4 regions of the Methylibium sp. genome follow, and region 4 is predicted to be linked to each of the others. Evidence: predicted binding sites of a transcription regulator. Region 4 holds the regulator's gene; each other region holds the start of a gene.
The links. Region 4 encodes LexA, which represses DNA repair genes until DNA is damaged. Its sites were predicted from a motif close to ACTGTATNNNNATACAGT; they were not measured.
Positions count from the first base shown of each region.

Region 1: a site for LexA is predicted at 2,919-2,936, ahead of ACQY9S_RS11175 (ATP-dependent helicase). Genes of this name have one in related genera too.
Region 2: a site for LexA is predicted at 1,806-1,823, ahead of imuA (translesion DNA synthesis-associated protein ImuA). Genes of this name have one in related genera too.
Region 3: a site for LexA is predicted at 3,028-3,045, ahead of recA (recombinase RecA). Genes of this name have one in related genera too.

Region 1 is NZ_OZ257250.1:2,403,050-2,407,797, reverse strand. Features, by position in the region: gene ACQY9S_RS11195 (general secretion pathway protein GspB) at 1-518, shown strand, start outside; gene ACQY9S_RS11190 (PA4780 family RIO1-like protein kinase) at 564-1,412, opposite strand; gene ACQY9S_RS11185 (hypothetical protein) at 1,573-1,704, opposite strand; gene ACQY9S_RS11180 (zinc-dependent alcohol dehydrogenase family protein) at 1,730-2,713, opposite strand; gene ACQY9S_RS11175 (ATP-dependent helicase) at 2,943-4,748, shown strand, end outside.
Region 2 is NZ_OZ257250.1:1,106,457-1,111,204, forward strand. Features, by position in the region: gene ACQY9S_RS05170 (Y-family DNA polymerase) at 1-1,052, opposite strand, end outside; gene imuA (translesion DNA synthesis-associated protein ImuA) at 982-1,779, opposite strand; gene ACQY9S_RS05180 (putative quinol monooxygenase) at 1,889-2,365, shown strand; gene ACQY9S_RS05185 (acetyl-CoA C-acyltransferase family protein) at 2,469-3,659, opposite strand; gene ACQY9S_RS05190 (PhoH family protein) at 3,734-4,748, opposite strand, start outside.
Region 3 is NZ_OZ257250.1:3,590,634-3,595,381, reverse strand. Features, by position in the region: gene sucC (ADP-forming succinate--CoA ligase subunit beta) at 1-116, opposite strand, end outside; gene argC (N-acetyl-gamma-glutamyl-phosphate reductase) at 327-1,250, shown strand; gene ACQY9S_RS16895 (regulatory protein RecX) at 1,295-1,804, opposite strand; gene recA (recombinase RecA) at 1,917-2,993, opposite strand; gene ACQY9S_RS16885 (response regulator) at 3,134-3,805, shown strand; gene ACQY9S_RS16880 (sensor histidine kinase N-terminal domain-containing protein) at 3,839-4,748, shown strand, end outside.
Region 4 is NZ_OZ257250.1:1,320,606-1,325,353, forward strand. Features, by position in the region: gene ACQY9S_RS06140 (DUF4936 family protein) at 1-266, shown strand, start outside; gene ACQY9S_RS06145 (NRDE family protein) at 254-1,225, shown strand; gene ACQY9S_RS06150 (asparaginase) at 1,242-2,189, opposite strand; gene lexA (transcriptional repressor LexA) at 2,287-2,964, shown strand; gene ACQY9S_RS06160 (hypothetical protein) at 3,062-3,280, opposite strand; gene phbB (acetoacetyl-CoA reductase) at 3,517-4,254, opposite strand; gene ACQY9S_RS06170 (acetyl-CoA C-acetyltransferase) at 4,388-4,748, opposite strand, start outside.

The sequences.
Region 1 (4,748 bases), 1.1 Mb from region 4:
TGCTGCCGCCGGTCGTGGCCGCCGCGCCCACCGTGGCCGCGCCAGCGGTCGCGCCGCTACCGGCGCCCGCCCCCGTTCCTGCAATGGCGGTGCCGGTCCCGGCTCCACCCCCTCAGGCCGATGCGCGGGCCTTCGCCATCGCGCCGCCCGCACCGGTGGCGCCGCGCAACACGGCACCGACAGCGGTTGCCGAGAAACCGGCTCCGGCGGCCGAGGCCAGGAAGCCACTGCCCGCGGCACCGGCTTCCGCCGCCACGGAGCAGCCCGCCGCCGGCGCGGCAGCGCAGGGCCGCGTCCATGCGATCGCCGAACTGCCCGACGACATCCGCCGCCAGCTGCCGACCATCGCGGTCGGCGGCTCGATCTATTCGGAAGAGGCGGCCAACCGCTTCCTCATCATCAACGGCCAGATCTTTCACGAGAAGGACAAGCTCGGCGCCGATCTCGTGCTCGAGCAGATCAAGCTGAAGGCTGCCGTGCTGCGCTTCAAGGGCTACCGCTACGAGATTACGTACTAGGGGCCGGCAACGCCGTAGCGCAATGCAGCGGCCGACCCGGCCGCACTACCCGACCGTCTGCAGGCGCAGGCGGCGCGCCGCCTCCTCGGCACGGGCGTCGTCGATCTCGCGCAGCACGCTGCCCAGATCCACGGCCGCGGTCTTGCGCTCGAAGCGGCCGGTGAGCATCACCTCGGGGTGCAGCACACCGCGTTGATACAGGTCCCAGATCTCGGGGCCGAAGTCGGTGTGCAGCAGTTCCGGCGCGAAGCGTCCGAAGAAGCCGCTCAGGTTGGCGACATCGCGCAGCAGCATGCGGCTCGCGTGGTTGTTGCCGGCGGCGTCCACTGCCTGGGGCAGATCGATGATGACGGGGCCGTCCGCGCCGAGCAGGATGTTGAACTCCGACAGATCGCCGTGCACGACGCCGGCGCACAGCATGCGCACCACCTCCGTCAACAGCGTCGCGTGGTGCGCGCGCGCCTGCTCGGGCATGAACTCCACATCGTTGAGCCGCGGGGCCGCGTCGCCATGCTCGTCGGTCACCAGCTCCATCAGCAGCACGCCGTCGTGGAAGTTGTGCGGCCGCGGCACGCGCACACCGGCGGCGGCCAGGCGGTAGAGCGCATCGACCTCGGCGCTCTGCCAGGCCGCTTCCTGGGCCTGGCGGCCGAAGCGCGTGCCCTTGGCCATCGCGCGGGCCTGGCGGGTGTTCTTGACCTTGCGGTTCTCGGTGTAGTCCACCGCCTGCCGGAAGCTGCGCTGCGTGGCCTCCTTGTAGACCTTGGCACAGCGGGTCTCGTCGCCGCAGCGCACCACGTAGACCATCGCCTCCTTGCCGCTCATCAGCTGGCGCACCACCGTGTCGATCAAGCCTTCTTCGATCAGCGATTGCAGTCTCTTGGGTGGTTTCATGCTGCCATTTTGCGCCGCAGCCGTTCGCGTGCGTGGGGAGGCAGAGGTTCGAAGGGGCCACCGGCCGCCCGCGCAGGCCTTCAAGCCCCGACAGGCCGCGGTGGTGGCAGCGCTGGATCGGGTCGTTGTATGGCGTGAAGTAAAGACACCGTTGTGCCTGTCAAGCCTGTTGGGGCTTCGGATGGTGGGTGTCGAAGGGTTTGCCCGAGCGCAGGACACCGTACACGATGGCCAGCAGCTTGTGCATGCAGGCCACCACGATCACCTTGCCGGGCCGGTGCTGTGCCTTCATGCGCTCCCACAGGGCGCCCGCCTGCTCAAGGCACGAGAACCGCGGCGCCTTCGAACCGGCCGGCCCGGAGGTCGGCCAGGGCCTGGTTGGCTTCGACCAGCGGATAGCGCGTGGTCTCGGTGTCGATGCCGATCTGCGGCGCCAGCCGCAGGAAATCGATGCCGTCCTGCCGCGTGAGATTGGCCACCGAGACGAGTTGCCGCTCCTCCCACAGCAGCCGGTAGGGGAAGCTCGGAACGTCGCTCATGTGGATGCCCGCGCAGACGACGCGGCCGCCTTTGCGGACCGCCTTCAACGCCAGGGGCACCAGATCGCCGACGGCCGCGAAGAGGATCGCCGCGTCGAGCGGCTGGGGCGGCGGCTCGTCCGAGCCACCCGCCCATGTCGCGCCGAGCCGCCGGGCAAAGGCCTGGGTGGCCCCGTCGCCCGGCCGCGTGAAGGCGAACACCGATCGCCCCTGCCACGCGGCGACCTGCGCCACGATGTGGGCGGCGGCCCCGAAGCCGTAAAGCCCCAGCCGCTTGCCGGCGCCTGCGATCACCAGCGAACGCCAGCCGATCAGGCCGGCGCACAGCAGCGGAGCGAGCGCCTCGTCGCTGCCGGCCTCGCCGAGCGGGAAGGCGTAGCGCGCATCGGCGATGGTCGCCGTCGCGTAGCCGCCGTCGCGCGTGTAGCCGGTGAAGAGCGGGCGGTCGCACAGATTTTCCTGCTGCCCCGCGCAATACGGGCAGACGCCGCAGGTGTGGCCGAGCCAGGGAAGGCCGACGCGCTCGCCGACACGCCGGCCCTCGACGCCGGCCCCGATCGCATCGATGCGGCCGACGATCTCGTGGCCGGGGATGATCGGCAGCTTCGGCTCGGGCAGTTCACCGTCGACGACATGCAGGTCGGTGCGGCACACGCCGCAGGCGGCGACCTTCACCCGGATCTCGCCCGGCCCCGGCCACCGGTCGGCGAGATCGGACCATTCGAGCGCCGCCCCGAGCGTCTTCAGCACCATCGCCTGCATGGCGTTCTCCGGCCCCGCGCGGGAGGCCCGGATTCAGTGTGACACGAGCGAGCAACGGTCGAGGCGTCCTTCATTCGAGGGGTTCGTCCACCCGACTCGAATGCACGGTGCGCGCGGTCGGATCCAGCGCCGGTGCACTGGCGCACTCGGCCGGTGTGCGCTCGGCTTGCCATCGTCCCGGCCCGGAATCCGATCGCCCTGCCGGGCTGGATGAATATACAGTCAGGCGATGCGCCTGCACGATCCTGTCCGCACCGATCCGTTCGCCCTGCTCAACGAGGCGCAGCGCAACGCCGTCGAGCATGGCCTGGAGGGCGATCCGCGGCAATCGGCGCCCTTGCTCGTCATCGCCGGCGCCGGCAGCGGCAAGACCAGGACGCTGGCGGCCCGGGTCGCGCGCCTCGTGACGGCAGGCGCCGACCCGCAGCGCATCCTGTTGCTCACCTTCTCGCGCCGCGCGGCGGCCGAGATGACCCGGCGCGCGGGCGCGCTGGTGCAGGAAGCCCTGGGCCTGCCCGGCGGCGGCCCGCCCCCCGCGCTGCCCTGGGCGGGGACCTTTCATGCCATCGGCGCGCGGCTGCTGCGAGACCATGCCGCCCACATCGGCCTGAGCGAGTCCTTCACCATCCTCGACCGCGGCGACGCCGAGGACTTGATGGGGCTGGTGCGCCAGGAGGGAGGATTCAGCGAGACCGGGAAGCGCTTTCCGCTCAAGGGCACCTGCCTGGGCATCTACTCGCGGGTGGTGAACAGCCAGGCCGCCCTGCGCGAGGTGCTGGACGACAGCTACCCCTGGTGCGCCGACTGGGAAGAACCGCTCCGGCGCCTGTTCCGCGCCTTCGTGGCCGAGAAGCAGAAGCAGCAGGTGCTCGACTACGACGACCTGCTGCTGTACTGGTCGCAGATGATGACCGAGCCCACGCTGGCCCGGCACGTCGGCGCCCGGTTCGACCATGTGCTGGTCGACGAGTACCAGGACACCAACCGGCTGCAGGCGGCCATCCTGCAGGCGCTGAAACCGGACGGCCGCGCGCTCACGGTGGTGGGCGACGACGCGCAGTCCATCTACGCCTTTCGTGCGGCGGAAGTGCGCAACATCCTCGACTTTGCGGGCCGGTTCACGCCACCGGCCCGGGTGGTGACGCTCGATCGCAACTACCGCTCGACGCAACCGATCCTGGCGGCCGCCAATGCCGTGATGGCGCAGGCCGTGGAGCGCCACGTCAAGCTGCTGTGGACAGACCGGGTTTCGTCGCAAAGGCCCCAGCTCGTGACGGTCGAAGACGAGGCCGCCCAGGCGCGCTGGGTCGCCGACCGGGTGCTCGAACACCGCGAGCAAGGGCTCAGGCTGAAGAGCCAGGCGGTGCTGTTCCGCAACTCGCATCACAGCGCCGCGCTGGAGCTCGAGCTGGCGCGGCGCAATATCCCGTTCGTCAAGTTCGGCGGCCTGAAGTTCCTGGAAGCCGCGCACATCAAGGACGTGCTGTCGGTGCTGCGCTGGGCGGAGAACCCCCGCAACCGGCTGGCGGGCTTTCGCGTGGCGCAGCTCGTGCCGGGCATCGGCCCGGCCCGCGCGCGGCGGTTGCTCGACGCGATGGACGCCGCACCCGATCCCGCCACGGCGTTCACCGCTTTCGAGCCGCCGCTGTCGGTGCGCGACGAGTGGCGCGCGCTGCATGCGCTGGTGGACACGCTGCAGGGGACCGGCAGCGATTGGCCCGGCGACCTGGAGCGGGTGCATCGCTGGTACCTCCCGCAGCTCGAGCGTCTGCATGACGATGCGCGCGTGCGGCAGGCCGATCTGCTCCAACTCGTGCGCATCGCCGGCGGCTGTTCGAGCCGCGAGCGCTTCCTGAGCGAGCTGGCGCTGGACCCGCCGGACGCCACCAGCGCCGAGTCGGGGCCGCCGCACCGCGACGAGGACTACCTGGTCCTGTCGACCATCCACTCGGCCAAGGGCCAGGAGTGGCAGTCGGTGCACCTGCTCAACGTGGTCGACGGCTGCATTCCGGCCGACCTGAGCGCCGGCACGCTG
Region 2 (4,748 bases), 210 kb from region 4:
GACAGCAACTCGCCGGGCGTGCCCCCGTCGGGCGCCGTGGCTTCCAGTGCAAGCGCGATCTCGTACACCGGCGCGGCGAGTGCGTGGCGTTGCAGGCGCTCGCGCCACAGCAGCGCGAGCTGGGCGATGTCGCGGCTCGGCACCGACAGCTGCAGCCGCAGCACGGTGTCGGGTAGCGGCTCGCGGCCGTGTTCATGGCGCAAGCGCAGCGCCAGCACGGTGGCGGCTTGCCAGCGCAGCTGCAACCAGCCGAGCAGGGCCGGCAGCAGGGCCTCGACTGCTGCGACCAGTACCGCGGCGTCATCGGCCCGCTGCATCAGCTCGCGCCGCACCACGAAGCGCTCGGGCGGCGTGAACCACCGTCGGGGGTCGGGTGCGGTGCCGTAGCTGCGATCGAGTGCGAGGCTCGGTTCCCGGCCGAGCCGGTGCTGCAAACCGGCACGCGGCAGGGCCCGCAGTGCACCGAATTCCCGGATCCCCAGCGCTTGCAGCAGCTCGGTCTGGTGCAGGGTCAGCGGCAGCAGCTGCGACAGGCTCGACACCGGCAGCCGGTCCAGCCGCTGCGCGCAGCCGCGAGCCTGCAGCGCGTGCCGCCGGACGAGGCCGCTGGTGGCGAACAGCCACGCGGCACTCGCGGTGGGCGCGCAGCCCAGCCGCGCCTGCACATCCACCGCGAGTGCGAGGGCCCGCGCCCGGCGCAGCAGGGCGCGGATGCCACCGAACAGCCGCAACGTGCTCTGCACCTCGAGCAGCACGCCGCTAGGCGCAAGGCTGAGGTGGGGCGTGAGGGCGCCGAGCGCCAGTGCCAGCCGTCCGACCGTCGCAACCTCGCGCGGCACGTCGCGCGGCATCACGCTGAGCTGTGGCAACAGCGACAAGGCCGTGGCCACGCTCTGCCCGGCGCGCACGCCGAGCGCGCGCGCGGCGCGGTTGGCACCGAGCAGCGTGTGCTGCTCAGCCACCGCCACCGGCAGCGCCGCCTCAAGCCCGGGCCGCGACCAGGGCAGGGCTTGCAGCGGCAGCTGGGGCAGGTGCAGGGCGATCCACAGCATCGCAGTTCCTTTCAGGAGCCGGCAAGCGGTGTGCCGAGGCCGGCCAGGGCAGCTCCAGCTGCAGCGGGTGGGGCATCGGCGGGCCACGGCGTTTGAACACGTCGACCGCCAGCACGCGGTCCGGCAGCGGCAGGCAGGCCAGGCGCAGCGGTGCCGGGCTGCTCAGCGCGCGGGCGGCCGGCGCCTGCATGGCCATCAGGGGGGTGGTGCCGGCCTGCGCGGCCAGGTGCAGGCGACGCAGCGTGGGGCGGGCCACCGGCCGTTCGCTCCACCACAGCACGGCGGCGCAGCTGCCGGCGCGCACGGCCTGCTCCGCCGTCCAGGCGGCATCGGCCGGCGTGGCCGGGGTGACGCACACCAGGTGCGGCCAGTCCAGGGCAAGGGCTTGCAGCGCACTGAGGCACGGCCTGCCCGGCGGGTTGATCCAGACCAGCTCTCTTGCCGCCTCCCGGCGCTGCCCCAGGGTCTGCAGCCAGGGTGCGAGCAAGGCCAGCTCGCCGCCCGCCGGCTCGGTCAGCAGGTCGGTCAGGCCGCTCGAGGGCCAACCGCCACCAGGCAGTTCGGCATCGAGCGCTGGCCACCCGGTGGAGCTGGTCGCAGTGGGGGGCTGCGCCAGCGCGCCGGCCCGCCACAGGGACGCCCCCGGGCGATCCGCGAAGGACGCCAGCGCGCGTGTCGACGCCGACGGCGTGGTGGCGGGGAAAGCGGGGGCCGGGGAGGACGACATGGCAGGAAACAGGGTGGGAGATGGAGACTGTACATAAATACAGTATCCATGTGCGCCTGCTCGATCGGGCCCAGGGCCTGCGCCGTTCCGGCTCGAGCCCTCCCGTCGCGTGGACAACCTCCAGGGGTTTGCTTACGGGTTCATCCGGTGTGCGGCGACGGAAGAGGTCGGCACGCTCGCGTTTGCACTTTGCACCACCACATCCTTCCTGGAGACATTGATGAGCACCCCCGACACCTGCTGCAGCCTCGTTCCTTACTTCAAGGTGGCTCCCGGCAAGCTGGACGAATTCAAGGCCATGTTTCCACGCTTCATCGAGAAGACCCGCAACGAGCCCCAATGCGTTTTCTACGCCTTCAGCTCCGATGGCGACGTGGTCCACTGCCGTGAGGGCTATGACGGCGCCGCCGGTGTGCTCGCGCACCTGGAGAATGTCGGCGCGCTGCTGGGCGAGGCACTGAAGATCGCCGAGGTGATGCGGCTCGAAGTGCACGCCCCGGCCGCTGACATCGAACAGCTGCGCGAGCCGCTGAAGGGGCTGAACCCGCAGTTCTTCGTGCTGCAAAGCGGCGGTTTCCGCCGCTGACGCCTCAGCCCCGGCGGGCGCTCGGCCCGACGGGTGGAGGGCTCCGACGGTGCATGCCGGAGCCCTGGTCGCGGCCCGCTCGGGCCACGACCGGCGTGATCGATCAGACGCGCTCGAAGATCGCGGCGATGCCCTGGCCGCCGCCGATGCACATCGTCACCAGCGCATAGCGCCCGCCGGTGCGCTGCAGTTCGTACAGCGCCTTGGTGGTGATGATGGCGCCGGTGGCACCGATCGGGTGGCCGAGCGAGATGCCCGAACCATTGGGGTTGACCTTGGCGGGATCGAGGTCGAGCTCGCGCACGACGGCGCAGGCCTGTGCAGCGAAAGCTTCATTGGACTCGATGACATCGAGATCCTGGATCCTGAGGCCGGCCTTCTTCAGCGCGAGCTGGGTCGCCGGCACCGGACCGATCCCCATTATCTTCGGCTCCACGCCGGCGTGGGCATACGCCACCAAGCGTGCCAGGGGCTTCAGGCCTGCAGCCTTGATAGCGTCGGCGCTGGCCAGCACCACCGCGCCCGCGCCGTCGTTGATGCCCGAGGCATTGCCGGCGGTGACCGTGCCGCCGTCCTTCTTGAAGGCGGGCTTCATCTTGGCGAGCGTCTCGACGGTGGTGTCGGCCTTCACGTGCTCGTCGGTGTCGAAGCTCACGGTGCCCTTGCGGGTGACGATCTCGACCGGCACGATCTGGCTCTTGAAGCGGCCCTCGGCGATCGCCTTCGCGGCGCGGCGGTGGCTCTCGGCCGCCAGCTCGTCCATCATCGTGCGGGTGATGCCGAACTGCTCGGCCACGTTCTCCGCCGTGAGGCCCATGTGGATCTTGTGGAAGGGGTCGTGCAGCACGCCGACGGTGTAGTCGAGCATCGCCGTGTCGCCCAGGCGCGCGCCCCAGCGGGCCGTGCTCACATGGTAGGGGCCGCGCGACATCGATTCGGCGCCTGCGCCGATGGCCATCTCGCAGTCCCCGAGCATCACCGACTGGGCCGCGGAGATGATGGCCTGCAGGCCCGAGCCGCACAAGCGGTTCACGTTGAAGGCCGGGGTTTCCTTCGGCAGGCCGGCGTTGACCGCGGCCAGGCGGCTCAGATAGGCGTCGCGCGGTTCGGTCGGGATCACGGTGCCCATCGCCAGGTGGCCGATACGGTCGGCCGCTGCGCTGCTGCGCTCGAGGGCGGTCTTGACCGCCAAGGTGGCCAGGTCGACGAGTGGCGTGTCCTTCAGGGTGCCGCCGTAGGTGCCGATGGCGGTGCGCGCGGCACCGACGACGAAGACGTCTCGGGGAGTGGTCATCGCAGATCTCCTTGTGTGCAGGGCGTCAATTGTGCGCCTGCCCGGCTCGCTCGAACCTGCCCGGGCAGGTGGGCCTACAACACGTCCGACGCGTAATCGGCCAGCCGCGAGCGCTCGCCGCGCGCCAGCATCACGTGGCCGCTGTGCGGCCAGCCCTTGAAGCGGTCGACCGCGAAGGTGAGGCCCGAACTGCCCTCGGTGAGGTAGGGCGTGTCGATCTGCGCCAGGTTGCCCAGGCAGACGATCTTGGTGCCAGGCCCGGCCCGCGTGATCAGCGTCTTCATCTGCTTGGGCGTGAGGTTCTGGGCCTCGTCGATCAGCACGAACTTGTTCAGGAAGGTGCGCCCGCGCATGAAGTTCAGACTCTTGATCTTGATCTTGCTGCGCACCAGGTCGTTGGTGGCCGCGCGGCCCCATTCGCCGGCGCCGGAATCGTTCTTGGACAGCACCTCGAGGTTGTCGTCGAGCGCGCCCATCCACGGGCCCATCTTCTCCTCCTCGGTGCCGGGCAGGAAACCGATGTCCTCGCCGACCGGCACGGTCACGCGGGTCACGATGATCTCGCTGTAGCGGCGGTCGTCCATCACCTGCGACAGGCCGGCGGCCAGCGTCATCAGCGTCTTGCCGGTGCCGGCGGTGCCGGTGAGGGTGATGAAGTCGCAGTCCGGGTCCATCAGCAGGTTCAGCGCGAAGTTCTGCTCGCGGTTGCGCGCGGTCACGCCCCAGATCGCGTTCTTGGCGTGCGAGTAGTCCTTCAGCGTCTTCAGCACCGCGGTCTTGCCGGTGATCTCGGTGACCTTGGCGTAGAGCGGCGCGGCGCCCGGAGTCTCGAGGTAGACGAACTGGTTGACCATCAGCACCGGCACCAGCGGGCCGGCGATGCGGTAGAAGGTGGAGCCGCCCTGCTGCCAGCTCTCCATCGTCTTGCCGTGGCGCTCCCAGAAGTCGGCCGGCAGCGCCAGCACGCCGGTGTAGAGCAGGTCGCCGTCCTCGAGCGTCTTGTCGTTGAAGTAGTCCTCGGCCGGCAAGCCGAGCGCGCGGGCCTTGATGCGCATGTTGATGTCCTTCGACACCAGCACCACATCGCGG
Region 3 (4,748 bases), 2.2 Mb from region 4:
CCGAGTTTCTGGGCGGCCTCGACGGCCTCCTGCACGGTGAAGGCCGGGTAGCCGCGTGGCACCGGCACGCCGAATTGGCGCAGGATCTCTTTGCCTTGATATTCGTGGATCTTCATGGTCGCGCTTGGTTCGAGGGTGGGTGGTCGGATCGAAGAAGTCGGACAGGACAGGATCAGTCGCCACGGCGCGGGTGGCACGCCGGGAAAAACCGAACGACTTTAGCATGCTGCATTGCACCAAGAAAATCGCGTGAACCCTTGATGACACCACGCTGAAGCATCGCATTGCTACCATCGACTCTCCCTCCTCACCTTCTACGCAACGCCATGAGCACCCGTCCCGCTCGCATCTTCATCGACGGCGAGGCCGGCACAACCGGTCTGGGGATTCGCGAGCGCCTGGCCGGGATGGCCGGCATGGAACTGGTCAGCATCGATCCGGCGCGCCGCAAGGATGCCGACGCGAAGCGCGACCTGATGGCCGGTGTGGACCTGGTGGTGCTGTGCCTGCACGACGACGCGGCGCGCGAGTCGGTCGCGCTCGCGGACAGCCTGCCGAACGGTGGACCGAAGATCGTCGATGCCAGCACCGCGCACCGCGTGGCCGCGGGCTGGGTCTACGGCTTTCCCGAACTCGCGCCGGAGCAAACGGCGGCCGTGGCCGCATCACGCCGCGTCGCCAACCCCGGCTGTTACCCGACCGGAGGCATTGCCTTGCTGCGTCCGTTGGTGGATGCAGGCTTGCTGCTGCCGGATTATCCCGTAGCTGTACACGCTGTGAGTGGTTACTCCGGTGGTGGAAGAACGATGATCGAAGCGTACGAGGCGGGCGGTGCTTTGGCCTTCGAGCTGTATGGCCTCGGCCTCGAACACAAGCACTTGCCTGAGTTGCAGCAGTACAGCCGGCTCGCCCGCCGACCGATCTTCGTGCCCAGCGTCGGCAACTTCCGCCAGGGCATGCTGGTGCAGGTGGCGTTGCACCTGGACCTGCTCAACGGCCGACCGAAGCCCGCCGACCTCGAGGCGGTGCTGCGGACGCGCTACGCCGGCCGGGAGTGGGTCAAGGTGGCAACGGTGGAACCAGGCGGCAAGATCGAAGCCGAAGCGCTCAACGACAGCAACCTGTTGGAGCTGCGCGTCTACGGCAACGAAGCGCGCGGACAGGCCGTGCTGGTGGCGCGGCTCGACAACCTGGGCAAGGGGGCCTCGGGTGCCGCGGTGCAGAACATCCGACTGATGCTGGGCCTGTGAGGTGCGGGCGCAAGCTCCCCGCCTCGCGGGTCGAAACGGCTCCCTCAGTCCTCGTCGCCCCCGCCTCTCACCACACGGCGCACGGTTTCGGCGCTGAAGCCACGGGCGCTGAGAAAGCGAATCTGCCTGGCCCGGTCGGCCGCGCCGGTGGCCGGCGTGCCGAAACGCTTGGCCCACACGGTGCGTGCGCGTGACAACTCGCCGTCCTTGAGACGCTGCGCAGTCTCTACATCGAGTTCCACACCATGCTGCGCCAGCTCCTGGCGAATGCGCAGGTTGCCGAATCTCGCCACGCGGGCGTTCACGCGGGTCTCGACGAAGCGGTCGACGCTGAGCAGGTCTTTCGCGGTCAACCAGTCGAGCAGTTCGTCGACTTCACGTTCGGCGGCCAGCATCTGAACCGGCACATCAAGCGCGAGCGGGGAAGACGCGGCCGCTTTGAGCTGACGACCGATGTGGGACAGAAGCTTGCGCCGCAGTTCGACGCGACTGTGCTCGCGCTGGGCGATGCAGGCCAGCGCCTTGGCCTTGAGCGACGGCGCGGGACGGGCCATGGAGTGCAACCGTCAGGCGGCCGACCCCGACAGAACAGCTCGGTGATGCCAAGCCGTGTCGTGAGCCGGTTGCCGACGACAGCGGCCCCGCTCGCTCACACGCATCCCTGCGTCACGCGCCACCTGCCGCCGCCTGCTTGCTGCCCTTGGGCACTTCGACCTCGATGCTGGGCAGCAGCGCCACGCCGAGCGATTCTCGGATCTTGTTCTCGATCTCGTGGGCGAGTTCGGGGTTCTCGCGCAGGAACTCGCGGCTGTTGTCCTTGCCCTGGCCGATCTTCTCGCCGTTGTAGGCGTACCAGGCGCCCGACTTGTCGATCACCTTGGCGACAACGCCCAGGTCGATGATCTCGCCTTCGCGCGACACGCCCTCGCCGAACAGGATGTCGAACTCGGCCGTCTTGAACGGCGGGGCGACCTTGTTCTTGACGACCTTGACCTTGGTCTCGTTGCCGATGACCTCTTCGCCCCGCTTGATGCTGCCGATGCGGCGGATGTCGAGCCGCACCGAGGCGTAGAACTTCAGCGCGTTGCCGCCGGTCGTCGTTTCGGGCGAACCGAACATCACGCCGATCTTCATGCGGATCTGGTTGATGAAGATCACCATGCAGTTCGACTTCTTGATCGTCGCGGTGAGCTTGCGCAGCGCCTGGCTCATCAGGCGCGCCTGCAGGCCGGGCAGAGAGTCGCCCATCTCGCCTTCGAGTTCGGCCTTGGGCGTGAGCGCGGCCACCGAGTCGATGACGACCAGGTCGACCGAGCCGGAGCGCACCAGTGCGTCGACGATCTCGAGCGCCTGCTCACCGGTGTCGGGCTGGGAGATCAGCAGCTCCTGCAGGTTGACGCCGAGCTTCTGGGCGTACTGCGAGTCGAGTGCGTGCTCGGCATCGATGAAGGCACAGGTGCCGGCGAGCTTCTGCATCTCGGCGATGACCTGCAGCGTGAGGGTGGTCTTGCCGCTCGACTCGGGACCGTAGATCTCGACCACACGACCGCGCGGCAGGCCGCCGACGCCGAGCGCGATGTCCAGGCCCAGCGAGCCGGTGGACACCACCTCGATGTCGTCGATCACCTCGCCTTCGCCGAGGCGCATGATCGTGCCCTTGCCGAACTGCTTTTCGATCTGCGCGAGCGCAGCCTGCAAGGCCTTGGCCTTTTCGGTGTTCAATGTCTTGACGCTTGCATCCATGCTGGGCCTCCGGTTGGGTTGGATTATGGTCGAAACTGGTTATTTGTACAGTGGTTTTTGGCCCTTCGGGAGTGCCTCCCTACAATGAAGCCGGCGCCAACGACAACAAGAGCCATGGCGCCGCAGAGGGAGACAAGTCCATGAGGATCCTCATTGCCGAAGACGACCAGGTGCTGGCCGACGGCCTGCTGCGCACCTTGCGCAAGGGCGGCTACGCGGTCGACCAGGTCGGCAGCGGCAGCGAGGCCGACGCGGCGCTCGCCGACCACGAGTTCGACCTGGTGATCCTCGACCTCGGCCTGCCCAAGCTGCACGGCCTGGAAGTGCTGCGCAAGATGCGCGCGCGCGGCACGACCACGCCGGTGCTGATCCTGACCGCGGCCGACAGCGTGGAGCAGCGTGTCAAGGGCCTGGACCTCGGGGCCGACGACTACATGGCCAAGCCCTTCGCGCTGCAGGAGCTGGAAGCGCGGGTGCGGGCGCTGACGCGGCGCGGGCTGGGCACCGCCTCGGCCATCATCAAGCACGGACCGCTGTCGTTCGACGCCACCGGGCGTGTGGCCTACCTGAACGACCAGATGATCGAGCTGTCGGCGCGCGAGCTCTCGCTGCTCGAGGTGCTGCTGCAGCGCGCCGGGCGGCTGGTCAGCAAGGACCAGCTGGTCGAGCGGCTGTGCGAGTGGGGCGACGAAGTTAGCAACAACGCGATCGAGGTCTACATCCACCGCCTGCGCAAGAAGATCGAGCAGGGCCCGGTGCGCATCGCCACCGTGCGTGGCCTGGGCTACTGCCTCGAGAAGATCGCGGGCTGACGCCGGCATGCTGCGCGGCGCGCGCCCCCGGGCATGAACACGCTGCGCGGCCAGCGCTCGCTGTTCGGCGAGATCCTCGACTGGATGCTCGCGCCGCTGCTGCTGCTGTGGCCCATGAGCGTGGCGCTGACCTGGCTGGTGGCCCAGAACATCGCCAACCGTCCCTACGACCGGGCGCTCGGCGAGATGGCCCGCGTGCTGTCGCAGCAGATCAGCGTCGACCAGGACCGCGTCGCCTTCTCGCTGCCTCCCGGGGCCGACCAGTTGCTGCGCGCCGACGAGACCGACGAGATCTACTTCCAGGTGTTGGGTGCGCGCAGCGAGCATCTGGGCGGCGATCAAGCGCTGCCGGTGCCGAGCGACGAGGAAATCCCGGCGGTCGGGGAACTCCGCTACCGAGACGACGAAGTGCACAACGAGGCCGTGCGCGTGGCCTACCTGTGGGTCGCGATGCCCGGCGTGCCGCCCATCCCCGGCAGCACCTCGCCGGCCCTGGTGCAAGTGGCCGAAACGCTCGGCAAGCGCTCGCAACTGGCCACCGAGATCATCAAGGGCGTGATCCTGCCGCAGTTCGTGATCCTGCCCGTCGCGGTGCTGCTCGTGTGGCTGGCGCTGGCGCGCGGCATCGCGCCGCTCAACGAGTTGCAGCAGCGCATCCGCCGCCGTGCCGCCGACGACCTCAGCCCGATCGACGAGCGGGAGGCCCCTGAAGAGGTCTCGCCGCTGGTGCGCGCCATCAACGACTTGCTGGAGCGGCTGGACCGCTCGCTGGCGACGCAGCGACGCTTCCTGGCCGATGCCGCGCACCAGCTCAAGACGCCGCTGGCCGGCCTGCGCACCCAGGCCGAGATCGCCCAGCGCGAGATCGACGCGGGCGAGCGTGAGCCGGAGGCACTGAAGCGCTCGCTGCAGCAGATCGCCCTGTCGAGCCAGCGCGCAGCCC
Region 4 (4,748 bases):
TCCGGGAAGCGCATGAGCACACGCTGGCTGCGGCCGTGGGGCGCATGCAGGCCGGCCTGTGCGTGACGCATGCCGGCCTCGCCGCCCGGCTGATGCGCCGGCCCGACGGGCGCGACGGCCTGCACACCTGGATGGAGGCCTACGGTCTGCCACCGAACCCGGATGTCGCGGCGATCGCCGCCGACATCGAGCGCGCTGCACAGGTCCTCGCGCCCTGGATTGCCGGGCCACGACACGCCGAACACTTCATCGCATGTGCCTCGTAGCACTGGCACTCGACCAGGACCGGCGCTTTCCGCTGGTGCTCGCCTCGAATCGCGACGAGTTCTTCGATCGCCCGACCGCACGCCTGGCCTGGTGGGCACCGGAGGGCGGCGGCCCCGACATCCTCGGTGGCCGCGACCTGCAGGCCGGTGGCACCTGGCTGGGCCTGACCGCGGCAGGCCGGCTGGCCCTGGTGACCAATGTGCGCGCGCCGGTGAAGCAGGACCCGACGGCGCCGTCGCGCGGCGGGCTGGTGGCTCATTGGCTGCGTGGCGAACAGCCGCTCGATCGCTTCTGGACGCAGGTCGCGCTGTCGGGCTACAACGGCTTCAACCTGATCGCGGCCGACTTCGCGCGCGGCGAATGCCTGTGGGCCAGCAGCACGACCGCCCTGCCCCGCCGCATCGAACGCGGGCTCTACGGCCTGTCGAATGCCGGGCTGGACACGCCCTGGCCCAAGGTCACGCAGCTGAAGACACGGGTGAAGGCGGCGCTCGCGGGCCTGAGGGCGAACGAACCGGTCGATGTGCTGGCCGGCCGCCTGTTCGATGCGCTGATCGACCGGAGCCTGGCCGCCGATGCTGAACTCCCGTCGACCGGCATCCCTCACGACCTCGAGCGTCAACTCTCTGCCGCCTTCATCCGCACGACGGACGGGCGTTATGGCACGCGCTGCTCGACCCTGGTGCTCACCGAGCGCGTGAAGCGCCAGCTCGTCACCCATGTGTTCGAGCGCAGCTACGCCGTCGGCCCGGGCGTTGCGCTGCTGCGCCATTCGCGACTGCTCGACTGGCCGCCGCGCTACAGCGGCGCCGGGCAGATCCCTGCCGCGGCGGCGGAGTTGGTGTCCGAAAGTGCCGTCGAAGGTCCCGCCGCTGCGCCGCATTCGATCGAGGGGACGGCGGTCAAGCGCACCCGTGCGCGTGGCGTGATCAAACCAATCAAGCCAGCGCGCAGTTGAAGTCGGCGCGCGCCGCTCAGGTACGCGCCATCAACTCGAGCATCAAGTCGATGCGGGCCTGCAGCGGCGTCGGCGCGCCGCTGATCGGCAAGGCCGCCTTGCCGCTCGGCAGGACAGCGCCTTCGGCGACCCGCGTGCAGCGGCGCACGGCGACACCCGCGGCCTGTGCACGCAGCAGTGCCGCTTCCAGCGCATGATGCAGCGTGCCGTTGCCGGTGCCGGCGGCAATCAAGCCGTCGACACCTTGGGTCAGCAAGAGGGCATCGACCACCGCACCCGATGCACCGGCGTGGCTGCCCACGATCTCGACACGGGGCCACGGCGCGTCGAGTACCGCGATGCCGACCGGCACGCCCTGCGGCCAGTCGCGCAGGCGGCGCAAACCACCGTTCTCGAGGTGGCCGATCGGACCGGCATCGCCGCCACCGAAGGCATCGAGCCGGTAGGTGTGCTGCTTGCGGACATCGAAGGCGCCGTACACGGCGCCCGCCAGCACGGCGCACACGCCCGCAGCGCCCGGCACACGTGCCAACATGACCGCGTCGAGCAGGTTCTGCGGTCCGTCGGCCAGCAGCGCGGTGGCCGGCCGCATCGCGCCGGTCAGCACCACCGGCTTGGCCGGCGCCAGCACGCGTTGCAACAGATAGGCCGTTTCCTCGAGCGTGTCGGTACCGTGCGTGACCACGACGCCACCCACCTCGGGGCGCGCGAGGTGGTGCGCAACGCGATGGGCGAGCCTGCGCCACACCTCGAAGTCCATGTCCTTGCTGTCGATCTGGGCCACCTGCTCGGCTTCGATCGGCAGCCCGCCCAGCGCCGGCACCGCTGCCAGCACCTGCTCGACGCTCAACTGGGCCGCGGTGTAGCCGAGGCTGTCGGTGGCCGCGGCGGCGGTGCCGGCGATCGTGCCGCCGGTCGCCAGGATCACGGTGCACGCCACGGTTGCGGTGTCTGGGCTTTGCATTTTCCGAGAAGCTGGATAAAAATACAGTGACTGGATAAAAATTCAGTGCGCGAGGCCGGTTTGAGCCCTGCGCTTCGGACATCCGCAGGAGCCCCGCATGGACGACGCCCCCAAACTCACCGCCCGGCAGCAACAGATTCTCGATCTGGTGCAGACCTCGATCGAGCGCACCGGCTCGCCACCGACGCGTGCCGAGATCGCGGCCGAACTGGGCTTTCGTTCCGCCAATGCCGCCGAAGAGCATCTGCAGGCCCTCGCCCGCAAGGGCGTGATCGAACTGGTAGGCGGCACTTCGCGCGGCATCCGTTTGAAGTCTGACACATTGCGCTCGCTCAACCAGCTGCGCAACAAGCAGTTCTCACTGCCGCTGCCGAGTCTGTCGCAGCTGATGCTGCCGCTGGTCGGGCGCGTCGCGGCCGGCAGCCCGATCCTGGCCCAGGAACACATCGACCAGACCTATGCGGTCGAGGCCAGCATGTTCCCGCGCCGCCCCGACTACCTGCTCAAGGTGCGCGGCATGAGCATGCGCGACGCGGGCATCCTCGACGGCGACCTGCTCGCGGTGCAGAAAGCCAAGGACGCCAAGAACGGCCAGATCGTCGTCGCCCGGCTGGGCGATGAAGTCACGGTCAAGCGCTTCCGGCGCGTGCGCGGAACGATCGAGCTGCTGCCGGAGAACCCGGACTTCCAACCCATCGTCGTCACGGCGGAGAGCGGCGAGTTCGAGATCGAGGGCCTGGCCGTCGGGCTGATCCGCAACACCCTGCTGATGTGAGGCAGGCCATGGCACACCGCTGAACCCTCTGGTCCCCTGCAGGTGGTGGGCATGCGCGCCGCACGGCGTGTTATCCCGCAGGCCGGACCGATCGACGTCAATCCTGCTGAACTTCCGTTTGGAGATTCACCATGGTCATGATCTTGTGGAACCCCTTGAAGCGCTGGTGGCAGACGGCCTTCCAGGCACCCGCGCCCGCGGCGGTGCCGGCACTCGTTCTCAGGCCGCCAGCATCCAGAAGCAGGCCCGTCGGCAGATCGCAGAGATCGCAGCCGGTGACGCCGTTCAGGGCACAACTCCCGTGCACCGCGGGCATCCATGGTGCACGGCGTGCGGCCAGGCGGTTCTGGATGACGCTGGACCCCGAGGATCAGCGGCGTGCCGCGATCGGGGGCTCGTTCGCGGAAGTGTGCGCTGCGCTCGAGAGCCTTGCGGCTCTCGAAGAGCGGCGTGTCTAGCCACGGAATACACCTCGGATCGAACGCCAGTCACTGACGGCCCCCGTGGACTGACGCTCGAGAGCCGGACAGACCGCCCGGCTCGTTCCAGGCGTCAGCCCATGTGCAGGCCGCCGTTCACCGAGAAATCGGCGCCAGTGGCAAAGCCCGATTCTTCCGAGGCCACCCACGACACCATCGAGGCGATGTCTTCGGGTGTGCCGAGCCGCTTGACGGGAATGGTCGCCACGATCTTGTCGAGCACATCCTGGCGGATCGCGCGGACCATTTCCGTGCCGATGTAGCCCGGGCTCACGGTGTTGACGGTCACGCCCTTGCTCGCCACTTCCTGCGCCAGCGCCATCGTGAAGCCGTGCATGCCGGCCTTGGCCGCCGAGTAGTTGGTCTGCCCGAACTGGCCCTTCTCGCCGTTCACCGAGCTGATGTTGATGATGCGGCCCCACCCGGCGTCGGTCATCTCGTCGATGACCTGCTTGGTGACGTTGAACAGGCTGTCGAGGTTGGTGCTGATCACCGCGCTCCAGTCCTCGCGGGTCATCTTGCGGAACATGCCGTCGCGTGTGATGCCGGCGTTGTTGACCAGCACGCTGACCGGACCGTGCTGGGCTTTGACCTCCTTGAAGGCTTCGACCGTCGACTCCCATTCGGCCACATTGCCGACCGAGGCATGGAAGGTGAAATCGAGGGCTGCCTGCTCGTCGAGCCACTTCTTGAAGTCGCGGCTCGGGCCACAGCCGGCCACGACGGTGAAACCATCCTTGTGCAAACGCTGGCAGATCGCGGTGCCGATGCCGCCCATGCCCCCCGTGACGTATGCGACTTTCTTGCTCATTGTTGTGCTCCTCTGTAGTTTGCGATGGCCGATCTAGCGTCGCGTGCCGGTCGCAACGGGTCAAGGGTATTCGCCCGATGCGGGCTCACCCTTATGTCTTGTTGGATGTGCCCCGCCTTGGGGGCGCGACCACTCAGCGCTCCACGGTCAATGCAACACCCATGCCGCCGCCGATGCACAGCGAGGCGATGCCCCGCTTGCCGCCGCGGCGCTGCATCTCGTGCAGCAGGGTGACCAGGATGCGGCAACCGGACGCACCGATCGGGTGGCCGATCGCGATCGCTCCGCCATTGACGTTGACCTTGCTCGTGTCCCAACCCATCTCGTTGTGCACCGCACAGGCCTGGGCGGCGAACGCCTCGTTGATTTCCAGCAGGTCCAGATCCGCCGGCTTCCAGCCTGCGCGCTCGAGCGCACGCTTGCTGGCCGGCACCGGGCCCATGCCCATCAGGGCCGGGTCGATGCCGGCGCTCGCGTAGGAAGCGATGCGCGCC